Linked DNA regions of Methyloferula stellata AR4. The protein of the gene in region 1 interacts with the protein of each later gene in a pairwise test. Links are inferred from orthologs where the notes say so. Each region holds a gene or a part of one and is shown in the gene's direction. Other genes may lie near its edges.

Evidence for each region.
Region 2: the proteins of dnaN (region 1) and dnaQ interact in binary tests that used the Escherichia coli proteins (3 or more experiments, as listed by UniProt). The link is inferred for Methyloferula stellata AR4 from one-to-one orthologs.
Region 3: the proteins of dnaN (region 1) and dnaE interact in binary tests that used the Escherichia coli proteins (3 or more experiments, as listed by UniProt). The link is inferred for Methyloferula stellata AR4 from one-to-one orthologs.

The regions. Positions count from the first base shown.
Region 1 is NZ_ARWA01000001.1:1,293,631-1,296,602, forward strand. Bases 1-2,822 are described here. They hold dnaN (DNA polymerase III subunit beta), read left to right. Parts: upstream 1-763; coding sequence 764-1,882; downstream 1,883-2,822. Other genes in these bases: A3OQ_RS0106380 (transglycosylase domain-containing protein), read right to left, coding at 1-486; A3OQ_RS0106390 (septal ring lytic transglycosylase RlpA family protein), read right to left, coding at 1,965-2,264; A3OQ_RS0106395 (alpha-E domain-containing protein), read right to left, coding at 2,687-2,822. Outside these bases: more of A3OQ_RS0106395, read right to left, coding at 2,823-2,972. UniProt on the Escherichia coli protein: Confers DNA tethering and processivity to DNA polymerases and other proteins. Acts as a clamp, forming a ring around DNA (a reaction catalyzed by the clamp-loading complex) which diffuses in an ATP-independent manner freely and bidirectionally along dsDNA.
Region 2 is NZ_ARWA01000001.1:698,466-701,452, reverse strand. Bases 45-2,881 are described here. They hold dnaQ (DNA polymerase III subunit epsilon), read left to right. Parts: upstream 45-1,027; coding sequence 1,028-1,735; downstream 1,736-2,881. Other genes in these bases: A3OQ_RS21240 (FxsA family protein), read right to left, coding at 2,369-2,863; secB (protein-export chaperone SecB), read right to left, coding at 1,766-2,257; coaE (dephospho-CoA kinase), read left to right, coding at 353-943; A3OQ_RS0103505 (shikimate dehydrogenase), read left to right, coding at 45-356. In the rest of the region: more of A3OQ_RS0103505, read left to right, coding at 1-44. UniProt on the Escherichia coli protein: DNA polymerase III is a complex, multichain enzyme responsible for most of the replicative synthesis in bacteria. The epsilon subunit contain the editing function and is a proofreading 3'-5' exonuclease.
Region 3 is NZ_ARWA01000001.1:2,662,815-2,666,951, forward strand. What follows is about bases 145-4,131. They hold dnaE (DNA polymerase III subunit alpha), read left to right. Parts: upstream 145-475; coding sequence 476-3,931; downstream 3,932-4,131. Other genes in these bases: lpdA (dihydrolipoyl dehydrogenase), read left to right, coding at 4,096-4,131. Also shown: A3OQ_RS0113120 (hypothetical protein), read right to left, coding at 1-79; more of lpdA, read left to right, coding at 4,132-4,137. UniProt on the Escherichia coli protein: DNA polymerase III is a complex, multichain enzyme responsible for most of the replicative synthesis in bacteria. This DNA polymerase also exhibits 3' to 5' exonuclease activity. The alpha chain is the DNA polymerase catalytic subunit.

The DNA.
Region 1 (2,972 bases):
GTCGACGCCATAATGCGAATAGAAGCGGCGGTCCTCGATCGCGACGAAAGCTTTCGGCAGATAGGGCGGCAGATCGGCGAGGTGGATCGCCGCGCCGCCGGTATCGCCTCTATTGGCAAGAGGCGACCCGTCCTCGCCGAGAATCGCGATATTCGGCGGCCGTTTCGGGATCGCGAGCTGATCGATCGGCGGCAATTGCGTGGCATAATAGGCGACAAGGGCGCCGCCGCCGATCAGGGCCCAGATGCCGAGCGTGAAGCACCAATAGAAAAGCCGGCCGAAAAGCGAGCGCCCCGGCTTGCGGGCGCGGCGCTTGGCGGCGCTTTTGCGGCTTGTGGCCTTGCTTTGCGCCTTGCTTGATGCCCGACTTGGCGTTTTGCCTGGGGGGCCCTCGTCCTCGGCCTCGAAATCGGGCCGCACGGGGGGTATTCGCACGGATGGCGCGAAAGTCGGTTCGCGACGGGCGTTTTCTGAGCCTTTTTTCATGGCTTTAACGCCGCCGCCTGGTCATAGGGCCTCCCCGGGTGTCGCGCCCGGCTTTTGGAAGCCTAAATCCGCCGGATTAAGGGCCGGTAAAGGGGCGCTGTGCGGCGTCATGGACGGAGATTTCCGCAAACTTGCGGAAAACCTCTGTCTTTTGCGGGGCAAGCTTGCGATTCCTTTCGCGCCGCGTCAGAGTCCCGGCCCGGTCGCCTTCGAGGCCGGAAGCGTTTTGGAGCGGGATCGCGCATCTGGCTCTATTCGATCTGACGGGTCCCGCCTTATGAAAGTCACTCTCGAACGAGCGGCGTTGCTTAAATCGCTCGGCCATGTGCATCGCGTCGTCGAGCGCCGGACGACGATTCCGATCCTTTCCAATGTCCTGTTGCGCGCCGACGGCCAGTCGCTCGGCCTCAAGGCAACCGATCTCGATCTCGAAGTGACCGAGCAATTGGCTGCCGACGTCGGCCAGAAGGGCGCGACCACGCTGCCGGCCCATATTCTTTATGACATCGTCCGCAAGCTCCCCGATGGCGCCCAGGTGACCTTGGAGGCGACCGGCGAATTGGGCCAATTGACCCTGCGCTCGGGCCGTTCGCGCTTCAGCCTGCAATCGCTGCCCGAAAGCGACTTCCCCGATCTCGCGGCTGGCGAATTCAGCCACGCCTTCAGCCTTCCCGCGGGGGAATTGAAAAAGCTCATCGAGAAGACGCAATTCGCGATCTCGAACGAAGAGACGCGCTATTACCTCAACGGTATTTTCATGCACACGGTCGATGCCGACGGCACGGCCATGCTGCGGGCCGTCGCAACCGACGGGCACAGGCTCGCGCGCGTCGAAATGCCGGCGCCGCAAGGCTCAGTCGGCATGCCGGGGGTCATCGTGCCGCGCAAGGCCGTGACCGAAATCTTGAAGCTCATCGAGGATGCGAGTCAGGATGTCGCGATCGAGATTTCGGCGACCAAGGCGCGCTTCAAATTCGGTGAGGTCGTGCTGACCTCGAAGCTCATCGACGGGACCTTCCCGGACTACATGCGGGTTATTCCGAGCGGCAACGACAAAAGGCTCGTCGTCGACCGTAAGCCCTTTGCCGACGCGGTCGATCGCGTCTCGACGATTTCCTCGGAGCGCGGCCGCGCCGTCAAACTCGCGCTGGCCGATGGCAAGCTCACTTTGTCGGTGACCAATCCGGATCAGGGATCGGCGGTCGAGGAACTCGAGGTCGATTATGATTCCGCGCCGATCGATATAGGCTTCAATGCCCGCTATCTTTTGGACATCACGGCACAGCTCGACAGCGATACGGCTCTGTTCAAACTGGCCGATGCGGGTTCGCCGACGCTGGTGCTCGATCGCGACGGCGCGGCGGCGCTTTACGTGCTGATGCCGATGCGGGTGTAATCATCCAGGCAATGAAGGGACCGATCCCGCGCGCAGCTCGCAACAGCGAGGGCAGGCGCGCCGGACCGGTCCCAATGGTCTTTCAGTTCAAGACCGTCTCGATCTTGACCGGCACCACGCCAGCGGAGCGGAAGCCCAGCACATTGGCGGCGCCGACGGATACATCGACAATCCGGCCCCGGATGAACGGCCCACGATCCGCGACGGTCAAGATCGCCGTGCGGTTGTTCCTGAGGTTCGTCACACGCAGACGCGTCCCGAAGGGCAGCGAGCGGTGCGCGCAGGTCATTTCGTGAGGCGCCCGATAGTAGGAGGCCTGCCCGGTCCAGCTCTGGGCTTCCGCCGCAGCCGACATGGATAGTAGAGCAAGCGCTCCTAGCATTACTTTTTTCAATACATCAACTCCATACTGTTATACCGCGCCCGGTTTTGGCCGAGCGTGGCGGTTCTGGAGGTTTGATGTGGAAAAAGCGAGGCTATTTCTTGTCTGCGACGTTTCGCCTAGACTTAAATAGTCTATAACTATACGACATATATTCGAACATATGTCAAATTAATTACACTTTATAATTATGTATACGTGCTGAGTTACACTTGGTAACGAAAAAGGCACCAAGCAAAACGTGGGCGTGGCCATGTATTCGGCGGCCACGCCTCAAAGCTCGGCGATCAGACGAGGGTGTTTCGCGCCTCTGGGGCTATGCTTGACAAGGAGGTTGTATAATACCGGCCATGCGGGCGGCATGGCTGCTCGGATCAAGTCCACCGACGCTACCGGGAAAAAGTCGGACCGGCCGATATCGGTCAGACGAGCAGATATTGCTCGCTGATGGTCTGGCCCAAAAGACTATTGTCTTCGACAAAACCCGTGATGAACTCGTGCAGGCCTATCTTGAAAATATCCTTGATCGTCGCCTGCTCGAGCCGCGCCATGATCTGATGCGCGAATTGCTGGGCCCGGCCTGGCTCCGTTTCGCCTTTACCGATCTCGTCGAGAAAGCGCGCGATATTGTCGTAGCAGGCGATCAGCGAGCGCGGCATCTCCATCCGGCGGATCAGAAGATCGGCGATGAGCCAGGGTTTGATGCTT
Region 2 (2,987 bases), 600 kb from region 1 along the record:
CCCGTCTGTTTGGGTCCGGTGTGACGGCGCGGCCCTGGCAGCAGCTAGGCGAAAGCCTCGCGGGCGTCGATCTTCTCGTGAATACCACATCGCTCGGCATGGCCGGTCAGCCGCCCCTCGATATCGATCTCTCCGCTCTGCCCAGCTATGCGGTGGTAGACGACATTGTCTATGTGCCGCTCGAAACGCCGCTGCTGGCGCAGGCGCACCGTCGCGGCCTGCGCACGGTCGGTGGCCTTTCCATGCTGCTCCATCAGGCGGTGCCCGGATTCGAACATTGGTTCGGGCAAAGACCCGAGGTCACGCCGGAATTGCTCGCCTTGATTGAAGCCGATGTGACGAGCACGCCAAAATGATCGTCCTCGGCCTCACCGGCTCGATCGGCATGGGCAAATCGACCACGGCGAATCTGTTCCGGGCCGAAGGGATCGAGGTTTTCGACGCGGATGCGGTCGTCCACGGGCTCTATCGAGGCAAAGCTACGCCTTTGATTGAAGCAGTTTTTCCCGGAACGACGGAGGCCGGCGTCGTCGACCGGCTGCGCCTCGGCGCCCGGGTTCTCGGCGATCCTGCTGCGCTGCAACAACTTGAGGCGATCGTGCATCCGCTCGTGCGCGAAGCCCGCGAAGAATTTTTGTGCAGTGCAAAAGAGCGCGGCCTACCGCTGGTGGTGCTCGACATTCCGCTTCTGCTTGAGAATGCCGCCGATACGCCAGTCGATGCCGTACTTCTGGTGACGGCGCCGGAAGCAGTGCAAAAGGAAAGATTAGCCCAACGTCCCGGCATGACAGAGGCGCGATTGGAAGCCATATTGGCGCGTCAAATGCCCGATGCCGACAAGCGCAAAAAGGCGAATTACATCATCGATACGAGCCTCGGCCTGGCCTCGGCGGAGGCGGATGTGCGAGACATCTTGCGAAAGCTGATTCCGGGACCAAAATGAGCTTGGATCAAATTCAAATGACGGATTTTTATCTGGCGCATAATCTGATCCGAAAAGTCTGCAACTTTTCGGGATTATGCGCTGATGCGTGAGATCGTCTTCGATACGGAAACGACCGGTCTCGACCCCGCCAATGGCCATAGGGTCGTCGAGATCGGCTGTATCGAGATCCTGAACGCCATCCCGACCGGCCAGCATTTCCACGTCTATATCGATCCCGAACGCGACATGCCCGAGGAGGCTTTTCGCGTTCACGGCATTTCGGCGGAATTTCTCAAGGGAAAGCAGGTCTTCGCGCAGATTGCCGAGGATTTCTTGAAATTCGTCGGAGATGGGCAGCTCGTCGCCCATAATGCCGAATTTGACATGCGTTTCATCAATGCCGAACTCGCGCTCCTCGGCCTTCCGCCGATCGGTTCCGACCGTGTCATCGATACTTTGACGATGGCGCGCCGGCGCCACCCTGGTTCGCCGAACAACCTCGACGCACTCTGCCAGCGCTATGGAATCGATAATTCCCGCCGCACAAAACACGGCGCGCTGCTCGATGCCGAGATCTTGGCGGAAGTCTATGCGGAACTGACCGGTGGCCGGCAGGCCAATCTGCTGCTCGGCGGCCCCAACCGGGGCTTTGATCGATCAGCCGAGGGCCTGATGAAGGCGCGGCCGGAGCCGCTGCCGTTTGCCATTGAGGCGATGGCGACCTTGCGCCATTGGGCCTTCATCAAAACCTTGGGCGACAAGGCGATCTGGCATCAGTTCAAACTGCCCGAGCCGCCATCCGATCCTTGATTTGCTGCGGCCTATGTTGCGCAGCAAAGCTCAGTTCGGCGCCGTGGCCGGAGCGCCGGTCGCCGCGACTTCGGCCATTTTCTGCCGGTAAAGCGAGGCGAAATCGATCGGATCGATATAAAGCGGCGGAAAACCACCGTTGCGCACCGCATCGGCGACGATCTGCCGGGCGAAGGGAAACAGCAGGCGCGGGCATTCGATCATGATGACCGGATGCTGATCGGAGGCCGCGATATTCTGCAGCCGGAAGATGCCGGCATAATCGAGCTCGAATTTGAACAGAAGGTCGGCACCCTCGCCGGCGGAGCCCTCGAGCAGGATTTCGACCTCGAAATCGGCTTCGGCGACCTGCTTGGCGTTCACATTGACCTGGATGGAGATGTTCGGAGCCTTACTTTGCGGCCCTAAAGACCGGGGCGCATTCGGGTTCTCGAAGGAAAAGTCCTTGATATATTGAACCATCGCGTTGAGGGCGGGCACACCATTGTTCGGCTGTGCGTCATTGCCGTTCGCTTCGGCCATTTTCAAAAATCTCCCTCGAAGTCCGCTTGACTGTGCCGGACGGAATGCGGCTGCCGGTAGCATGGATAGAAGAGCGGAACAAGGTGAAGCTGAAACGCCCCGGCCGCGGCTTTAGCTCTGGCCGCGCGGATTGGGCGCGCTATCGTCGAGACGCCGCCACTCGCCATCGGTGAGATCAATCACCTCATCGCGGCGTCTTGGCTGCGATTGCGCCGTGAAAGACGCGCCTTGCCAATGCATCCGATTGGCGAGCCAGAGCCGGATCATCGGTGCCGAAAGCGCAAGCCCGACCAGATCGGACAGAAAACCCGGCAGGATCAGTAATACGCCGGCGATGGCCGAAATCGTGCCATCGACCATAGATTCCGGTTTGAGAACAACGCCTTGGGTACCCAACACCTGTCTCAGGCTCGAAGCGGCGTCCTGGCCGAGCCGCCGCAACAGCGAAAATCCCATCAGGCTTGTCAGGAGGCCGAGCAAAAGCGCGCCCGCCAGGCCGATATAGGCGACAACCAGCGCAAAAGCGCAAAGCTCGGCCGCAAACCAGAGTGCAAACCCGAGCAGAAGGCGTTTTGGAAGTTCGACCGGGCCGTGCGTGATCTGCATCTCTATGAACTCTTCGTAAGCCGCCGCGTGCTCTTCGCGATTTCGCTGGACAGGTGGGGACCTGCTTCCCAAATGGTGCCGGACAGGCGTTTCGAGGCGGTTTGGCGAACTGGCCTCCAGATTG
Region 3 (4,137 bases), 1.4 Mb from region 1 along the record:
CGCCTTTGACGACCTCCTCAAACGTCAGCGCTTGGTCGGTAGACCCAAGCGTGTCCATGATTGTGGCATCTAGGTCCATGGTCGCACCTCCATGCTTTCCCGTAAGCATAGCGGAGGAATAGGCGAGCGGGCGATTAAAGGGACAGATTTCAAACTGATGCACTACCCAGCGCCTGGTAGTGTTGACAAAAGAACAAAAATAGAACATAAACGCAACATCGGTCAGGGAGTGTTCCTATGTTGCGTATGTTTGAGGATTTCGCCGAGCTCATGTCTCTCGCGGCGCTTCTGGCGCTGATCGCGGCCGTCGCCTGAGAGGCCGCATCTTGTTGAGAACTTTGGGCCGGTGCTTCTTTGGGGCGCGGCCTGAAGCTACTGTCCGGCGCTTCGGTGGAGTGGCCTCGTGACCCTTGTTCTTCCTGATCCCGCGGAAGCCGTGCCGCAGCCGGATGCGCGGCAGATCGTAGAGCCGGCTTTGCTCGATGCCGTCGGCTTCGTGCATCTGCATGTCCATTCGTCCTTCTCGCTGCGCGAGGGCGCGCTCTCGATCGCCAAATTGGCGAAGCTCGCGGTGGCGGATGCCATGCCCGCGCTGGCGATCAGCGACACGAATAATCTCTTCGGCGCTTTGGAGTTTTCCGAAAAGCTCGCCAAGGAGGGCGTGCAGCCGATCATCGGGCTACAGCTCGCCGTCGATTTTGGCGACGGCGCGCAGCTCGCGCCGCGCGGCGAAGAGACGGGCGCCGGGCGCGCCGCGCTCGTGCTTCTGGCGCAGGACGAGGCCGGCTATTTAAATCTCATGCATTTGGCCTCCTGCGCCTGGCTCGATCCGGCGCCGGGCGACACGCCGCATGTCTCTTGCGCACGCCTTGAAGGACGAACCCGTGGGCTGATCGCGCTTTCGGCCGGCCCGGGCGGTGCGCTCGACCGGGCATTGGCTTCCGGGCGGCCGGAGATCGCGGGCCAGCGCCTTGCCTGGCTCGAACGGGCCTTCCCGTCGCGGCTCTATATCGAGCTGCAGCGTCATGGCTTGATGAGCGAGCGCGAGATCGAGCCCCAGCTCCTCGATCTGGCCTATAGCCATGGCCTGCCGCTCGTCGCCACCAACGAGCCATTCTTTGCCGCAACCTCCGATTATGAAGCCCATGACGCCTTGATGTGCATCGCCGAAGGCACCGTGCTCGCCGATACGACGCGCCGGCAGCTTTCGCCCGAGCATAGGTTCAAGACACGCGCCGAAATGGGCAAGCTTTTCGCCGATCTGCCGGAGGCGACGCGCCACTCGGTCGAGATCGCGCTGCGCTGTGCCTACCGGCCTTTGACGCGCAAACCGATCCTGCCGCGCTTCGGCACGTCGATGGAAAATCCCGCCGCCCAGGAAGAAGAAGAGGCGGGTCTGCTGCGCCGGCAGGCCGAAGAAGGCCTGCGGCTGCGTCTTTCGAGGCTCGGCCGCGCGCCGGGGATTTCCGAAGAGGATTATTGGGCGCGCTTGAATTTCGAGCTCGACGTCATCGTGAAGATGAAATTCCCGGGCTATTTTCTGATCGTCGCGGACTTCATCCAATATGCGAAGCAGCAGGGCATTCCGGTCGGGCCGGGGCGCGGCTCGGGCGCGGGCTCGCTCGTCGCCTATGCCCTGACGATCACCGATCTCGATCCGATCCGCTTCGGGCTCTTGTTCGAGCGCTTCCTTAATCCTGAACGCGTATCCATGCCGGATTTCGACATCGACTTCTGCCAGGACCGGCGCGACGAAGTGATCCGCTATGTGCGCGATCGCTACGGTGCCGATAAGGTCGCGCAGATCATCACCTTCGGTTCGTTTCTGGCGCGCGGCGTGATGCGCAATGTCGGGCGCGTGCTCGAAATGCCGCTCGGCCAGGTCGATAAGCTGGCGAAGCTCGTACCGCAGAACCCGGCGGCGCCGGTGCATCTGAAACAGGCCATCGAAAGCGAGCCGCGCCTGCGCGAGGCGGCCGAGGCGGAACCGCGCGTCGCGCAAATGCTGAAGATCGCCGAAACGCTCGAAGGGCTTTATTCCAATGCCTCGACCCACGCGGCGGGCATCGTCATCGGCGACCGGCCGCTCGAAGAACTCGTGCCGCTCTATCGCGATCCGAAATCCGATATGCCGGCAACGCAGTTCAACATGAAATGGGTCGAGCCCGCGGGCCTCGTCAAGTTCGATTTTCTTGGGCTGAAGACGCTCACCACGCTTGCGACCTGCGTCAAGCTTTTGGCAAAACGCGGGATCGAGATCGATCTCGCCAAAATTCCGCTCGACGATCGCAGGACCTTCGAAATGCTCGGGCGCGGCGAGACGGTCGGCGTGTTCCAATTGGAAAGTGCCGGCATGCGCAAGGCGCTTGTCGAAATGCATGCCGATAGATTCGAAGATATTATCGCGCTTGTTGCCCTCTACCGGCCGGGCCCGATGGCCAATATTCCGACCTATTGCGCGGTGAAGCGCGGCGAGGAAGACGCCGATTACATTCATCCCAAAATCGAATCCATCCTGAAAGAGACCTGCGGTGTCATCATCTATCAGGAACAGGTGATGCAGATCGCGCAGGTTCTGTCCGGCTATTCGCTTGGCGAAGCCGATCTATTGCGCCGCGCCATGGGCAAGAAGATCAAGTCCGAGATGGACGCGCAGCGCGACCGCTTCGTCTCCGGCGCGGTGGAGCGCGGCCTCGTCAAGAAGCAGGCCGACGAGATTTTCGATCTTCTCGCCAAATTCGCCGATTACGGCTTCAACAAGAGCCATGCGGCGGCCTATGCGCTGATCGCCTATCAGACGGCCTGGTTCAAGGCCAATCATCCGGTCGAGTTCTTGGCCGCGTCGATGACGCTCGATAAGTCGAACACCGATAAGCTCGCCGAATTCTGCAACGAGGCGCGCCGCCTCGGCATCAAGGTCGAAGTGCCGTCGCTGACGCGTTCTGGCGTCGATTTCGAGGTCGAGGACCGCTCGGGCGAGCTTTCCATTCATTATGCCTTGTCGGCGATCAAGGGCGTCGGGGCAGGGCAGGCGCAGGCGCTGGTCGCCGCGCGCGGCGCGCAAGGCTTTCGCGATCTCGCCGATTTCGCCGCCAGGATCAACCCGCATGACGTCAATAAGCGGATGCTCGAATGTCTGACTTCGGCCGGCGCTTTCGACGCGCTCGAGCAAGACCGCGCGCGGGTCTTTGCCGGGATCGAGACCCTCATGGCCTGCGCGTCGCGCCGCGACGAAGAGCGCCGCGCCGGGCAAAATGCGCTCTTTGCCATCGAGACCGTCGATGAACTGGCCTTGCCGAAGTCGACCGGCTGGACGCTCGCCGAGCGCCTGCGCCGCGAGTTCGATGCCGTCGGTTTCTTTTTGTCGGGTCATCCGCTCGATGCCTATGCGAGGATCCTCAACCGCTTGAATGTGACGCGCTGGACCGATTTCGCTCGCAGCGTGAAACAAGGCGCCTCGGCCGGGCGGCTCGCCGCGATCGTGCTCGACAAGCAGGAAAGGCGCACGAAATCCGGCACGAAAATGGGCATCGTCCAATTGTCGGATCAATCCGGCCAATATGAAGCGATCCTGTTTCAGGAGGGCCTCAATCTCTATCGCGATCTGCTTGTGAAGGGCGCGGCTTTGCTGCTTGGCTTGCAGGCCAATGTCGAAGGCGAGGATGTGCGCGCCCGCATCATTTCGGCCGAGCCTTTGGACATAGCCGCGGGGCGCATTCAAAAGGGATTGCGGGTCTTCCTGCGCGACGAAGCGCCTCTGGCCTCGATCGCCCAGCGTCTCACAAGGCAGGGCGACGGGGAAGTCTCGCTCATCCTCATGCGCGGCGACGACGAAATCGAGGTCAAATTGCCGGGCAAATATCAGGTTTCGACCGATATGGCCGGCGCCTTGAAGGCCATTCCGGGGATTGTCGCCGTGGAACACGTCTAAACATGATGTGATTTCGCCGGTGTTGCGCCATGCATGACTCCGATCCGCCGATCGGCTAGATAAAGCCAGCAGACAAATCATGCGCCGAAAGAAAGACTTGAAAAATCCGCCGCGCGGTTTGATCTCAAATCGTCACTCTGACATTTGACGGATCGAGAAACGGGATGGCGGATAAATCCTACGATATTATCGTGATCGGTGGCGGC